Regions from separate parts of the Erwinia rhapontici genome, predicted to be linked through region 3. Evidence: predicted binding sites of a transcription regulator. Region 3 holds the regulator's gene; each other region holds the start of a gene.
What was found. The regulator LexA, encoded in region 3, represses DNA repair genes until DNA is damaged. The targets are predictions, from matches to a motif close to TNCTGTATGTACATACAGNA.
Positions count from the first base shown of each region.

Region 1: LJN55_RS13300 (YebG family protein) is a predicted target of LexA. The motif match lies at 1,517-1,536, and genes of this name have one in related genera.
Region 2: dinB (DNA polymerase IV) is a predicted target of LexA. The motif match lies at 1,783-1,802, and genes of this name have one in related genera.

Region 1 covers NZ_CP085627.1:2,836,626-2,840,699, forward strand. The annotation lists gene LJN55_RS13290 (tellurite resistance TerB family protein) at 1-136, opposite strand, end outside; gene LJN55_RS13295 (sugar phosphate isomerase/epimerase family protein) at 337-1,155, shown strand; gene LJN55_RS13300 (YebG family protein) at 1,204-1,500, opposite strand; gene purT (formate-dependent phosphoribosylglycinamide formyltransferase) at 1,639-2,817, shown strand; gene LJN55_RS13310 (bifunctional 4-hydroxy-2-oxoglutarate aldolase/2-dehydro-3-deoxy-phosphogluconate aldolase) at 2,864-3,502, opposite strand; gene zwf (glucose-6-phosphate dehydrogenase) at 3,726-4,074, opposite strand, start outside.
Region 2 covers NZ_CP085627.1:979,504-983,577, reverse strand. The annotation lists gene pepD (beta-Ala-His dipeptidase) at 1-592, shown strand, start outside; gene dinB (DNA polymerase IV) at 712-1,767, opposite strand; gene dpaA (peptidoglycan meso-diaminopimelic acid protein amidase) at 1,981-2,715, shown strand; gene LJN55_RS04530 (class II glutamine amidotransferase) at 2,686-3,453, opposite strand; gene lpcA (D-sedoheptulose 7-phosphate isomerase) at 3,604-4,074, opposite strand, start outside.
Region 3 covers NZ_CP085627.1:4,666,577-4,670,650, forward strand. The annotation lists gene dinF (MATE family efflux transporter DinF) at 174-1,496, opposite strand; gene lexA (transcriptional repressor LexA) at 1,579-2,187, opposite strand; gene LJN55_RS21530 (diacylglycerol kinase) at 2,294-2,662, opposite strand; gene plsB (glycerol-3-phosphate 1-O-acyltransferase PlsB) at 2,790-4,074, shown strand, end outside.

The DNA of each region.
Region 1 (4,074 bases), 1.8 Mb from region 3:
ATTTACTGGCAATCAGCAATCCCGCCAGGCCACCGAGTGCACCGGGGGCCAGCATTTTGCTCAGCCCTTCTCCGCCAGAGGAGGATTTGCCTGCCTTGCCTAATACCGTCTGAATCTGTTGCAGCCAGTTGCTCATAGTCAGTCCTTCATTACCCGAAAACACCACAATAAAGCAGCCCACGTCAGGAAACGTCAAACGATGAAAAGGCTGTAAAATTTCCCGTTGTTTCCAGCGGCAGATGGACAGATATCCTGCAGTCAGTCGTGGATAAGTTGTTGGATGGTTGCATTGCCTCTACCCTGAAAAGGAAATTACGCAGAGGAGAATCGATACAAATGGCATTTTCGGCGAACCCATTGTTTATCAATACCATCCTGCTCGGTGGCAGCAGTGAAGAGAAACTGCGTGCAGCTGCAGCGGCGGGTTTCAGTCAGGTGGAATTGTGGCAGCAGGATGTGAGTGAAGCCGTGGGCGATGCCGCCGCGCTGGCCGATCTCTGCCAGCAGCTTTCCCTCGGGCTGACGGATTACCAGGTGTTGCTGGATTTTGATGGGGCGCCAGAGAGCCTGCGAGAAGATAAACAGCATGAAGCCTTACAGATGATGGCAACGGCGCAACGCCTTGGCGCATCAACGCTGTTGGTGCCGGCTTCCACTCATCCGCACTGTTGCACAGAACGTATCGAAGCGGATTTACGCTGGCTGGTGCAGCAGGCGGCAGATCATGGCCTGCGCGTAGCGTATGAGGCGATGGCCTGGAGCCAGCATATTAATAACACCGCCGAGGCATGGCAGCTTATCCAGCAGATTGACGCACCCAATCTGGGGCTGGTGGTGGATGCTTTTCATATTTTTGTACGCCAGAGAACGCTGGCAGACCTGGCCGGTATTCCGGCAGAGAGGATTTTTCTGGTGCAGTTGTCCGATCTGAATGAGCAGCCGGATGCAAAGCATCTGGTCGATACGGCCCGGCATCACCGATTGTTACCCGGTGAGGGCCAATACCCACTGAAGGCGCTGTTAGCGCATTTGCAGCAGATCGGTTACGAGGGGCCAATAGGCCTGGAAGTATTTAACGATCAACGCCACGCTGCTGACCCGCTGGCAACGGCACAGGCAGCGATGGCGTCATTGCGCAGTGTGCTGAGCACATAATGATCTGAACGGCTGATCAGAAAAAAGATCAGCCACAGCAGGGGCGGGTTACACCGCGCGCAGTTTGCCTTCATCAGATGCGTCGCTGTTATCAGCCGCACTGCTCTCTTCAGGCAGTTTACCGGTGCGGAGGATCTGTTGCAGCGCGTCTTTATTTTCCGCCATAAACAGCCCCAGCGCTTCACCCTGCTGTTCTTCCATTTCCAGCGGGCTGGCGGTCAGCCAGTCGGCAAAGACTTCCGCCAGGTCGAGCATCTTGTCGTAAGCATCGGCTTCTTTCTTGCTGGCAAATGTCATCTTTTCCTCACCTTTTCTGACGACAACGTATTTGATTTCAACAGCCATGATTTTCGTCCTGTTTAACTGTATTTTTATACAGTGTAGCAGCGTCGCTTTTTTCACTCAAGCGTAAAGTGCGGATGATTACGCAAACGTTTTCGTTTATACTTCGCGCGTTTTTTTCAATCCATTCAGGTAGAGATTATGACAACTCTTGGAACTGCGCTGCGCCCTAATGCAACCCGTGTAATGCTGCTGGGATCCGGTGAACTGGGCAAAGAAGTAGCGCTGGAATGCCAGCGTCTGGGTGTGGAGGTGATCGCCGTGGATCGCTATGCCGATGCCCCTGCGATGCACGTTGCCCACCGCAGCCATGTGATCAATATGCTGGATGGCGCAGCCCTGGCCGCACTGGTCGCGCAGGAAAAGCCGGACTTCGTGGTGCCGGAAATTGAAGCGATCGCCACCGATATGCTGATCGAACTGGAAAAACAGGGACAGCACGTAGTGCCGACCGCACGCGCCGCGAAACTGACCATGAACCGTGAAGGTATTCGCCGCCTTGCTGCGGAAGATCTGGCGTTGCCGACGTCATCCTACCGCTTTGCCGACAGCCGCGAGGCTTTCCTGGCCGCCGCTGATGAGATCGGTTTCCCGTGCATCGTAAAACCCGTGATGAGTTCTTCTGGTAAAGGGCAGAGTTTTATCCGTGAAGCCGCACAGCTGGATGCTGCATGGGAATATGCACAACAGGGTGGCCGTGCCGGTGCCGGTCGGGTGATCGTTGAAGGCGTGGTGAAGTTTGATTTCGAAATTACCCTGCTGACCATCAATGCTGTCGACGGCATTCACTTCTGCGCGCCTATCGGACATCGTCAGGAAGATGGCGACTATCGCGAATCCTGGCAGCCGCAGCAGATGAGCGAGCTCGCACTGAAACGTGCGCAGGAGATTGCTGAAAAAGTGGTGAATGCACTGGGTGGGCGCGGCCTGTTTGGCGTTGAGCTGTTTGTCTGCGGTGATGAGGTGGTGTTCAGTGAAGTGTCGCCACGCCCGCATGATACCGGCATGGTCACGCTGATTTCTCAGGACGTCTCCGAGTTCGCGCTGCATGTGCGCGCGTTCCTCGGTCTGCCAGTCGGCGGCATCCGCCAGTACGGTCCGGCAGCATCAGCGGTGATCCTGCCAGAGCTGGACAGCAATAATGTGCAGTTCGCCAACCTGTCTGCTGCACTGGGCGCCGGGCTGCAACTACGCCTGTTTGGCAAGCCAGAAATTCAGGGCAAACGCCGTCTTGGTGTGGCACTGGCAACGGGCAATGACGTGGAAGAGGCGGTGCAGCGTGCCATCAGTGCCGCTGCCAGCGTAAAAGTCAGCGGCTGACAGACCTGCAGATTATTCAAGGGGCGGAATTCCGCCCCTTGTGGTTTTATCGCGCCCCGGCAACGGCTTCCTGCGCCAGGCGGGTAATACGGTCATAATCCCCCGCTTCCAGCGCATCCGCTGGCACCAGCCACGACCCACCAATACACAGCACACTTTTCAGCGCCAGGTAGTCGCGGTAGTTAGCCGGCGAGATGCCGCCCGTCGGGCAAAAACGTACCTGTGGGAAAGGCCCGCCAATCGCCTGTAAGGCTTTCACGCCGCCGTTAGCTTCCGCCGGGAAGAATTTAAACTCACGCAGACCATAATCAAGACCGGTCATCAATTCAGACACGGTGCTGATTCCCGGGATCAACGGCACTGAGCCGTCTACAGCGGCTCTGAGCAACGGCTCGGTCAGGCCCGGGCTGATGATAAACTGCGCGCCCGCATCGGTGACTTCTTTCAACTGCTGCGCGTTCAACACGGTGCCTGCCCCAACAATCGCTTCAGGCACTTCTCTCACCATGGCCTTCAGCGCATCCATCGCGCAGGGCGTGCGCAGCGTCACTTCCAGCACACGCACACCACCCGCTACCAATGCTTTCGCCATCGGAACAGCATGCTCAAGCTTGTTCACCACGATCACCGGCACAACCGGGCCTGTTTTCAGAATCTGTTCAGCGCTTGTTTTCCAGTTACTCATCAACGACGTTCTCCTGTCTGGCCTGCCTTCCGTCCTGGTGGATCGTAGCAGGCAAAAGTGACGCTCGCGGCGTCAGGAAGTGATTATGCGATCTACCATACAGGAGAAGCACCGCGAGCGTCTACGCGATCGTTGTGTTTTTAAAATGCAGGTTCATTTTTTATGAAGCCGTATTTTGCCCACAAAAAAGCCCGCCGAAGCGGGCTTAACCTGTCAGGACAGATTACTCGAATTCATTCCACGAGCGACCATCACGGGTAATCATGGCCACGGAAGCCACAGGCCCCCATGTTCCCGCCTGATAAGGCTTAGGTGCTTCTTTATCGGAAGACCAGGCATCCATAATGGAGTCAACCCATTTCCAGGCTTCCTCAACTTCGTCACGACGCACGAACAGGGCCTGGATACCGCGCATGGTTTCCAGCAGCAGGCGCTCATAGGCATCCGCCAGATGCGACTGATTGAAGGTTTCTGAGAAGCTCAGATCCAGCTTGGTGGTTTGCAGGTTATGTTTGTGATCCAGCCCTGGCACTTTGTTCAGGATCTGAATATCCATGCCTTCATCCGGCTGC
Region 2 (4,074 bases), 1.4 Mb from region 3:
TGAGCTGAGCCTGAAAGAGAAAAACATTGCCGTGGTGGTCGAGGATCTGGCCCATGCGGAGCAGGCTCTGAGCACCACCAGCCGTGATGCGTTTATCGCCCTGCTGAACAGCACACCGAATGGCGTGATCCGTCAGTCAGACGTGATGAAAGGCGTGGTGGAAACCTCACTGAACGTCGGTGTGGTGACGTTTGAAGGCAATGAAGCGAAGATCAACTCGCTGATCCGTTCACTGATCGACAGCGGCAAAGAGTACGTGGTGGAAATGCTCACTGCGCTCGGCCAGCTGGCCGGGGCGAAAACCCTCGCCAAAGGCAGCTATCCTGGCTGGCAGCCGGACGCCACCTCTCCGGTGATGGCGCTGGTGCGTGAAACCTATGAAAAACTGTTCGATAAAACCCCGAACATCCAGGTTATCCACGCCGGTCTGGAGTGCGGTCTGTTTAAAGAACCGTACCCACAGATGGACATGGTATCGATTGGCCCGACCATCACCGGGCCACACTCCCCGGATGAGCAGGTGCATATTGGAAGCGTTGACCTGTACTGGCAGCTGCTGACTGCGCTGTTGAAGGCGATCCCGGTTAAGTAATGCTGCGCATATGATACGGGCGAGGCCTGCCTCGCCCCTACGACAGCCTCTATACAGGCATGCCCCGCGCCCTGTCACAATCGCGACACTCGCAGGGGTCAGGTATGCCTGACACGCTCTTACAATCCCAATAACAATTGCCTTTCCAGCTGCGGGTCCAGCAGCGTCACATGCAATCCCACCAGCCTCACGCCGCGCCCTGCACGCCGTTCATCCCAGCTTTTTCGCGCAATCTCAATCAGATCGGCCTTATTCAGTACCTGCCAGACATGCTCCTGCGTGGTCTGCTGGAAATCATTAAACTTCAGTTTTACGCCCTGACGGGCAATCTGGCGATCCGGCTTAATGTTATCCAGCCGTCGTGCCAGCTCATCGTACAGCAGGTCGATAATTTCCAGGCAGGCTTCCCAGCTATGAATATCCTCCGACAGCGTCCGCTCCACGCCAAGAGATTTACGCTCACGGGTAGTGATGACTTCCCGGTCATCAATGCCATTACTGCGCTCCCACAGCACGCGGCCAAACTTACCAAACCGCCTCAGCAAGGTGACCAAATCGGTTTTTTGCACATCGGCACAGGTGTTCAGCCCCATCTCTTCTAACTTACGCGCCGTGACTTTTCCCACGCCGGGAATTTTCGCCAGCGGCAGGGCCAGCAGGAAGTCAGGCATCTGCTGCGGCGTAATGACAAACTGGCCGTTAGGTTTATTCATATCGGAGGCGATTTTTGCCAGGAATTTAATCGGCGCTATCCCGGCTGATGCGGTGAGATTCAGTTCCTGCTGGATCGTATCGCGGATCTCACGCGCGATCAGCGTGGCCGATCCCTGGCAATGCTGGCTGTCAGTCACATCCAGGTAAGCTTCATCAAGCGACAGGGGTTCAATCAGGGTGGTATAGCGGGAAAAAATGTCACGAATATGGGCGCTGGCTTCTTTATAGGCGTCATAGCGGCCCCGGATCACCGTCAGGTGCGGGCAGAGCTTAAGCGCCATCGCCGTTGACATCGCACTGTGCACGCCAAATTTCCGTGCAGGATAATTCGCCGTGCTGATAACGCCACGCTGTTTTTCGCTGCCGCCAATCGCGATGGGGATATCACGCAGGCTGGGGTTATCGCGCATTTCCACTGCGGCAAAAAAGCAGTCCATATCCACGTGAATGATTTTACGCATAGCCCCCTCCGATAATACTGTATAAGTATACAGTCAAAAAGCCAGAGTTCAATACGCAACGGAACGCACATAAATTAAGGTTTTTATTCTTCGCTATCTTGATAAAAAAATAGACAATGCTAAGGTGACGCAGCGATAGCGGAATTATCCGATATTGTCAGTACAGACGCCTTCCGGCGTTGCTTTCAACCCCTACATTTCAAGGGAACCAGAATGGGCAAAATCGCACTGCTGTTTGCGATGATTTTTCTGCCAGCCGTTGTCTTCGCCAGCGTACCGGATTCGGTTACCCCACTGGCCCCGGTAAGCAAAGAGTTAAAGAAACAACTGATTGGTACCCCCGTGTACCTGCAAATCTTCAAAGAAGAACGCACGCTGGAACTGTACGGCAAAATCGGCAACGAATTCCGCCTGCTTAACAGCTACCGCATCTGTAATTTTTCGGGTGGATTGGGGCCAAAGCGCGTACAGGGTGACTTCAAAAGCCCGGAAGGTTTTTACAGCGTGGGACTTTCCCAGTTAAAACCAGACAGCCGCTTTTATCGTGCGATTAACGTCGGCTTTCCGAACGAATACGATCGCCAGCAGGGTTATCAGGGGAAATATCTGATGATCCACGGCAACTGCGTGTCAATTGGCTGCTATGCCATGACCGATGCCTATATGGATGAAATTTATCACTATGTGGAAGCCGCGCTGCGCAATGGCCAGCCACGTGTTGAAGTCAGTATTTATCCGTTCCGCATGACCGACAGCAACATGCAGCGCCATCGCTACTCCACTTACATCAATTTCTGGAAGCAATTGCAGCCGGGTTACACGCAGTTCGTGCAGACCAAACAGCCTCCGGCGGTCAACGTTAGCGATGGCAAGTACGTACTGAGCCGCCCGATGACAGGCAACTCAGCCGTACAGGAATCAGCGCTCGCGCTCACCCAGGCAAAATAACGCCCATTCACCTGGCTCAATCTTGTGCCAGGTTTCATTCGCCGTCAGCGGCTGAGTGGCCACCACTGTGACCACGTCATTTGGCGTGGTCTGCTTCTGAAAATCAATTTCCACATCCTGATCCAGCAATTTGGCTTTGCCGAACGGGGCACGTCGGGTGATCCAGAACAGATTGGTCGAACAGAACGCCATCAGATAGCGGCCATCTGACAGCAGCATGTTAAACACCCCTTTCTCACGCATCTCTGCCGCCAGTTCCGCAATGTAGCGGAAGACGGCTGGCCAGTTGCCCGGCGTACGCGGATAGCGAGTGGTCAGCTTATGCAACAACCAGCAGAAGGCAATCTCACTGTCGGTTTCACCCACGGGGCGATAAGGGCCGGTATCCAGGTTTTTATAGCCTTTAAGCTGCCCGTTGTGCGCGTAAGTCCAGTTGCGCCCCCACAGTTCGCGGGTAAACGGGTGCGTATTTTCCAGCGATACTTCACCCCGGTTCGCCTGGCGAATATGCGCCACCACCGAACAGGACTTAATCGGATATTCCTGCACCAGTCGGGCAATCGGCGATTGAAAACTGGGTTGCGGATCTTTAAATGTGCGGCAGCCTTTCCCTTCATAAAAGGTAATGCCCCAGCCATCTTTATGCGGACCCGTTCCGCCACCGCGCTGCACCAGCCCGGTAAAACTAAAACAGATGTCCGTCGGGACGTTCGCGCTCATCCCAAGTAGTTCGCACACAGGATTACCTCGTGAAAATAGATTCTATCCCCAATGGATTTCACGTTGCAGGAAGGCGGCAAACGAGTGAATCCCCGGGAGCTTACACGAGTAAGTGACCGGGGTTCACGAGAGCAGCCAACGCACCTGCGGCGTGAAAGATGAAGGGGATTATTTGACCATTTCTTTTTCGATGAGCAGCATCAGGATATGAATCACTTTGATGTGAATTTCCTGAATACGGTCAGCATAGCCGAAGTGCGGCACACGAATTTCTACGTCGGCCACGCCATCCATTTTGCCGCCGTCTTTACCGGTCAGGGTGATCACTTTCATCCCTTTGGCACGCGCAGCTTCAACCGCTTTAATAATATTACCGGAGTTACCCGATGTGGAGATCCCTAACAGCACATCCCCTGCTTTCCCCACCGCTTCAATGTAGCGTGAGAAAACAAAATCATAGCCAAAGTCATTACTGACACAGGACAGGTGGCTGACATCAGAAATCGCGATCGCCGGATAGCCAGGACGGTTTTCACGGTAGCGCCCCGTCAGCTCCTCAGCAAAATGCATCGCATCGCAGTGGGAACCGCCATTACCACAGGAGAGAACCTTCCCACCCGCTTTAAATGAATCAGCCAG
Region 3 (4,074 bases):
CAAAAACCAACTGTTAAACCAGACAATCATCTGGTTATTTGCCTGAGACAAAGATAATTGTAGTAGAGAAACCACGCACTGGCCGTTAACCCGCTGGCAAAAGCGGTAGAAATCACTAAAAACACCTAGAATTCAGTGAACTAGCGAAGCGGCGCGTTACGTAACCAAATGTGTCACTGCGCGAACCAGGTTCCCTTACGCCAGTGACGACGCCAGATGACCCACAGGGAGACACCGCGCAGCAGCAGGAACAACGTGACTGCCAGCCACAGACCATGATTACCCAGCCACGGCACGCTAAACAGCGCCAAACCAAAGCCCAGTGCTGCGACGGCCATACTGTTGCGCATCTCACTGGCGCGGGTGGCACCGATAAACATCCCATCCAGCAAATAACAGCCCACACCCGCTAATGGCATCAGCACCTGCCACCATAAATACCGATCGGCAAGCTGGCGAAGCGGTTCCAGAGACGTCAGCAGCGCGATAATTTGCTCACCAAACAGGGCATAAAATAGAGAAAACCCTGCTGCGACTAGTAACGACTGCCGACAGGCAGCATGCCAGACGCTGAGTAACTGCTTACTGTCGCGCGCGCCATAGGCTTCTCCAGAACAGGCCTCAACCGCATAGGCGAAGCCATCCAGTGCATAGGCGGTAAAGGTGAGGAACATCAGCAATACCGCGTTGACCGCCACCACATCATTCCCCAGACGGGCACCAAAGATAGTCAGCGACGCAAAGCAGATTTGCAACAACAGAGAACGCAGCATGATGTCGCGATTTAAGCGCAGCAGGCGCCCCACATCACCGCGCCAGGCACTCAGCATCAACCTTACTGACAGACCACGCAGTTTCATCACCCGCCATACCAGCAGCAGACCAACAATAAAACTGACATATTCAGCTATTGCGGTAGCCGCTGCCGCGCCCTGTACACCCCACTTCAGGCCAATAACAAACCACAGATCCAGCAGGATATTGACCAGATTACCCACCACCAGCAGGATCACAGGGGCACGCGCATACTGCACCCCAAGGAGCCAGCCAAGCAGCACGAGATTGGCCAACGTTGCGGGAGCACTGAGCCAGCGCACCTGCATAAACAGTGCCGCCTGGTGCAGAACGTCTTCGCTGCCACCGGTCAGGCCCAGAGCAAAGTGAGTGATGGGTGTTTTTAGCAGGATAAACAGCAGGCCGGCCAGCAGAGCGAGCAGCAGCGGCTGCATCAATGCACGTGCCAGTGCGGATTTATCACTGGCTCCAAATGCCTGGGCAGTCAGCCCGGTGGTGCTCATGCGTAGAAACAGTAGCAGCATAAACAGGAAGCTGGTTACGGTCGTGCCGATCGCCACCCCACCAAGATACGTCGGGCTATCAAGATGGCCGATCACGGCGGTATCGACCAGACCAAGCAGTGGCACGGTAATATTAGAAAGGATCATCGGCAGCGCCAGCCGCCAGAGGCTTTTATCCGCAGAGGTGAGCAGTTTCATCAGAACCCATCAGAGCTAAAGCGATTACAGATGATAATACGCGCCACAGAAGCAGCGCGCAGGATTTAGCGGGGAGTAACGATTACAGCCAGTTGCCGTTGCGAATAACGCCGACAGCAAGACCTTCAATAGTCAGCGTTTGCTGACGCAGGTCGACAATGATAGGTTTGAAGTCCGGGTTTTCTGGTAAAAGTTGCACCGTATTACCCTGCCTTTTCAGGCGTTTCACTGTCACTTCGTCATCAATGCGCGCAACCACAACCTGCCCATTACGCACATCTTCAGTTTTATGTACCGCTAACAGATCGCCGTCCATAATACCGATGTCTTTCATCGACATCCCACTGACGCGCAACAGAAAATCAGCGCCAGGCTTGAACAGGTCAGGGTCAACTTTGTAGTGCCCTTCAATGTGCTGCTCTGCCAACAGTGGCTCACCGGCGGCAACCCGGCCAATCAGTGGAAGACCGTCTTCTTCTTCCATCATCAGGCGAATACCGCGGGAAGCACCAGAAACGATCTCAATCACGCCTTTACGGGCTAAGGCCTTCAGGTGTTCTTCAGCCGCATTCGGGGAACGGAAACCAAGTTGCGCAGCGATCTCTGCGCGCGTCGGCGGCATACCAGTTTGATTAATGTGGTCGCGAATCAGGTCATAAACCTGCTGCTGCCTCGCCGTTAGTGCTTTCATTCCGCCCCCTGGTTGTTTATACAGTCGACTGTGAGTATATACAGGTATTTAGACATTGAAAACCTAAAGTTGGGCGAAATGCAGTTTGTGGCGATTTTTGGAAAACTCATCGCAAATGTGGCACTAACAGCATGATCCAAACAAAAATTGCCAGCAAGATAGTCAACAGCACGGCCGCAGAACCCATATCTTTGGCCCGGCCTGCAAGGGGGTGTATTTCACTGCCGATACGGTCGACGACCGCTTCGATGGCACTGTTGAGTATTTCGACAATGATGACCAGCATGACCGAGCCAATCAGCAGCACACGGGTAATGGCATCTACGTCCAGCCAGCAGGCAATGATAATCGCAATGATCGCCGCGACGGCTTCCTGACGAAAAGCGGCTTCATGCTGCCACGCGCTGCGGATGCCTTTCCACGAATACCCGGCTGCTTTTATGATTCGCGTCAGTCCGGTGACATTATTTGCCATAATCAGGGAACCCTTTGAGAAGTTTAACGTCAATGAGTGGAACTACAGGTTTTTTAACACCACAGATTCTGTTGGCGCTTTCTGGTATGCTTGCGGCGCTTTGCTAACAAGAGGCTTCATGTTGTCTATGTCAGGTTGGCGTAAATTATATTATAACTTATTGAATCTTCCAGTAAAACTACTGGTAAAAAGTAAAGCAATTCCGGCTGAGCCGGTTGCCGAACTCGGGCTTGATACGTCGCGCCCTATTATGTATGTGCTGCCTTATGATTCAAAGGCCGATCTCCTTGCACTGCGTGAGCAGTGTCGCAAACAAGACCTGCCCGATCCTCTGGAACTTCTGGAGATCGACGGTACGGTATTGCCACGCCATGTGTTTATTCATGATGGCCCGCGCTTGTTCCCGTACTTTGTTCCGAATCTTGAGTCGGTCAAGCTGTTCCACGATTATCTCGATCTGCACCGCAATCATCCCGATCTGGATGTGCAAATGGTGCCGGTATCAGTGATGTTTGGTCGTGCGCCGGGCCGTGAGGTACAGGGTGACGAACAGCCGCATCTGCGCATGTTGAATGGTATCCAGAAATTCTTTGCCGTCATCTGGCTGGGACGTGACAGTTTTGTGCGCTTCTCACCGATGGTATCGCTGCGCCATATGGCCACCGAGCACGGTACAGATAAAATCATCGCGCAGAAGCTGGCCCGTGTGGCGCGTATGCACTTTGCCCGCCAGCGTTTAGCGGCTGTGGGGCCGCGTCTGCCTGTGCGCCAGGACTTGTTCAACAAGCTGTTGCAGTCTAAAGCGATCGCTAAAGCGGTTGAAGACGAAGCACGCAGCAAAAAAATCTCCCATGAAAAAGCCCAGCAGAATGCCGTTGAGCTGATGGAAGAGATCGCAGCTGACTTCTCTTACGAAGCGATTCGTCTGACCGACCGTATCATGGGTTGGACCTGGAGCAAGCTGTATCAGGGGATTAACGTTAACGGCGGTGAGCGCGTGCGCCAGCTGGCACAGGACGGACATGAAATTGTCTACGTGCCCTGCCATCGCAGCCATATGGACTACCTGCTGCTCTCCTATGTGCTGTATCACCAGGGTCTGGTGCCGCCGCATATTGCAGCCGGGATCAACCTGAACTTCTGGCCAGCGGGCCCGATTTTCCGTCGCCTGGGCGCTTTCTTTATTCGTCGTACCTTCAAGGGCAATAAGCTCTACTCCACGGTGTTCCGTGAATACCTTGGTGAGCTGTTCACCCGTGGCTATTCCGTCGAATACTTCGTGGAAGGCGGCCGTTCACGTACAGGCCGCCTGCTGGATCCGAAAACCGGCACCCTGTCGATGACGATTCAGGCGATGCTGCGTGGAGGTAACCGCCCTATTACGCTGGTACCGATTTACATCGGTTACGAAC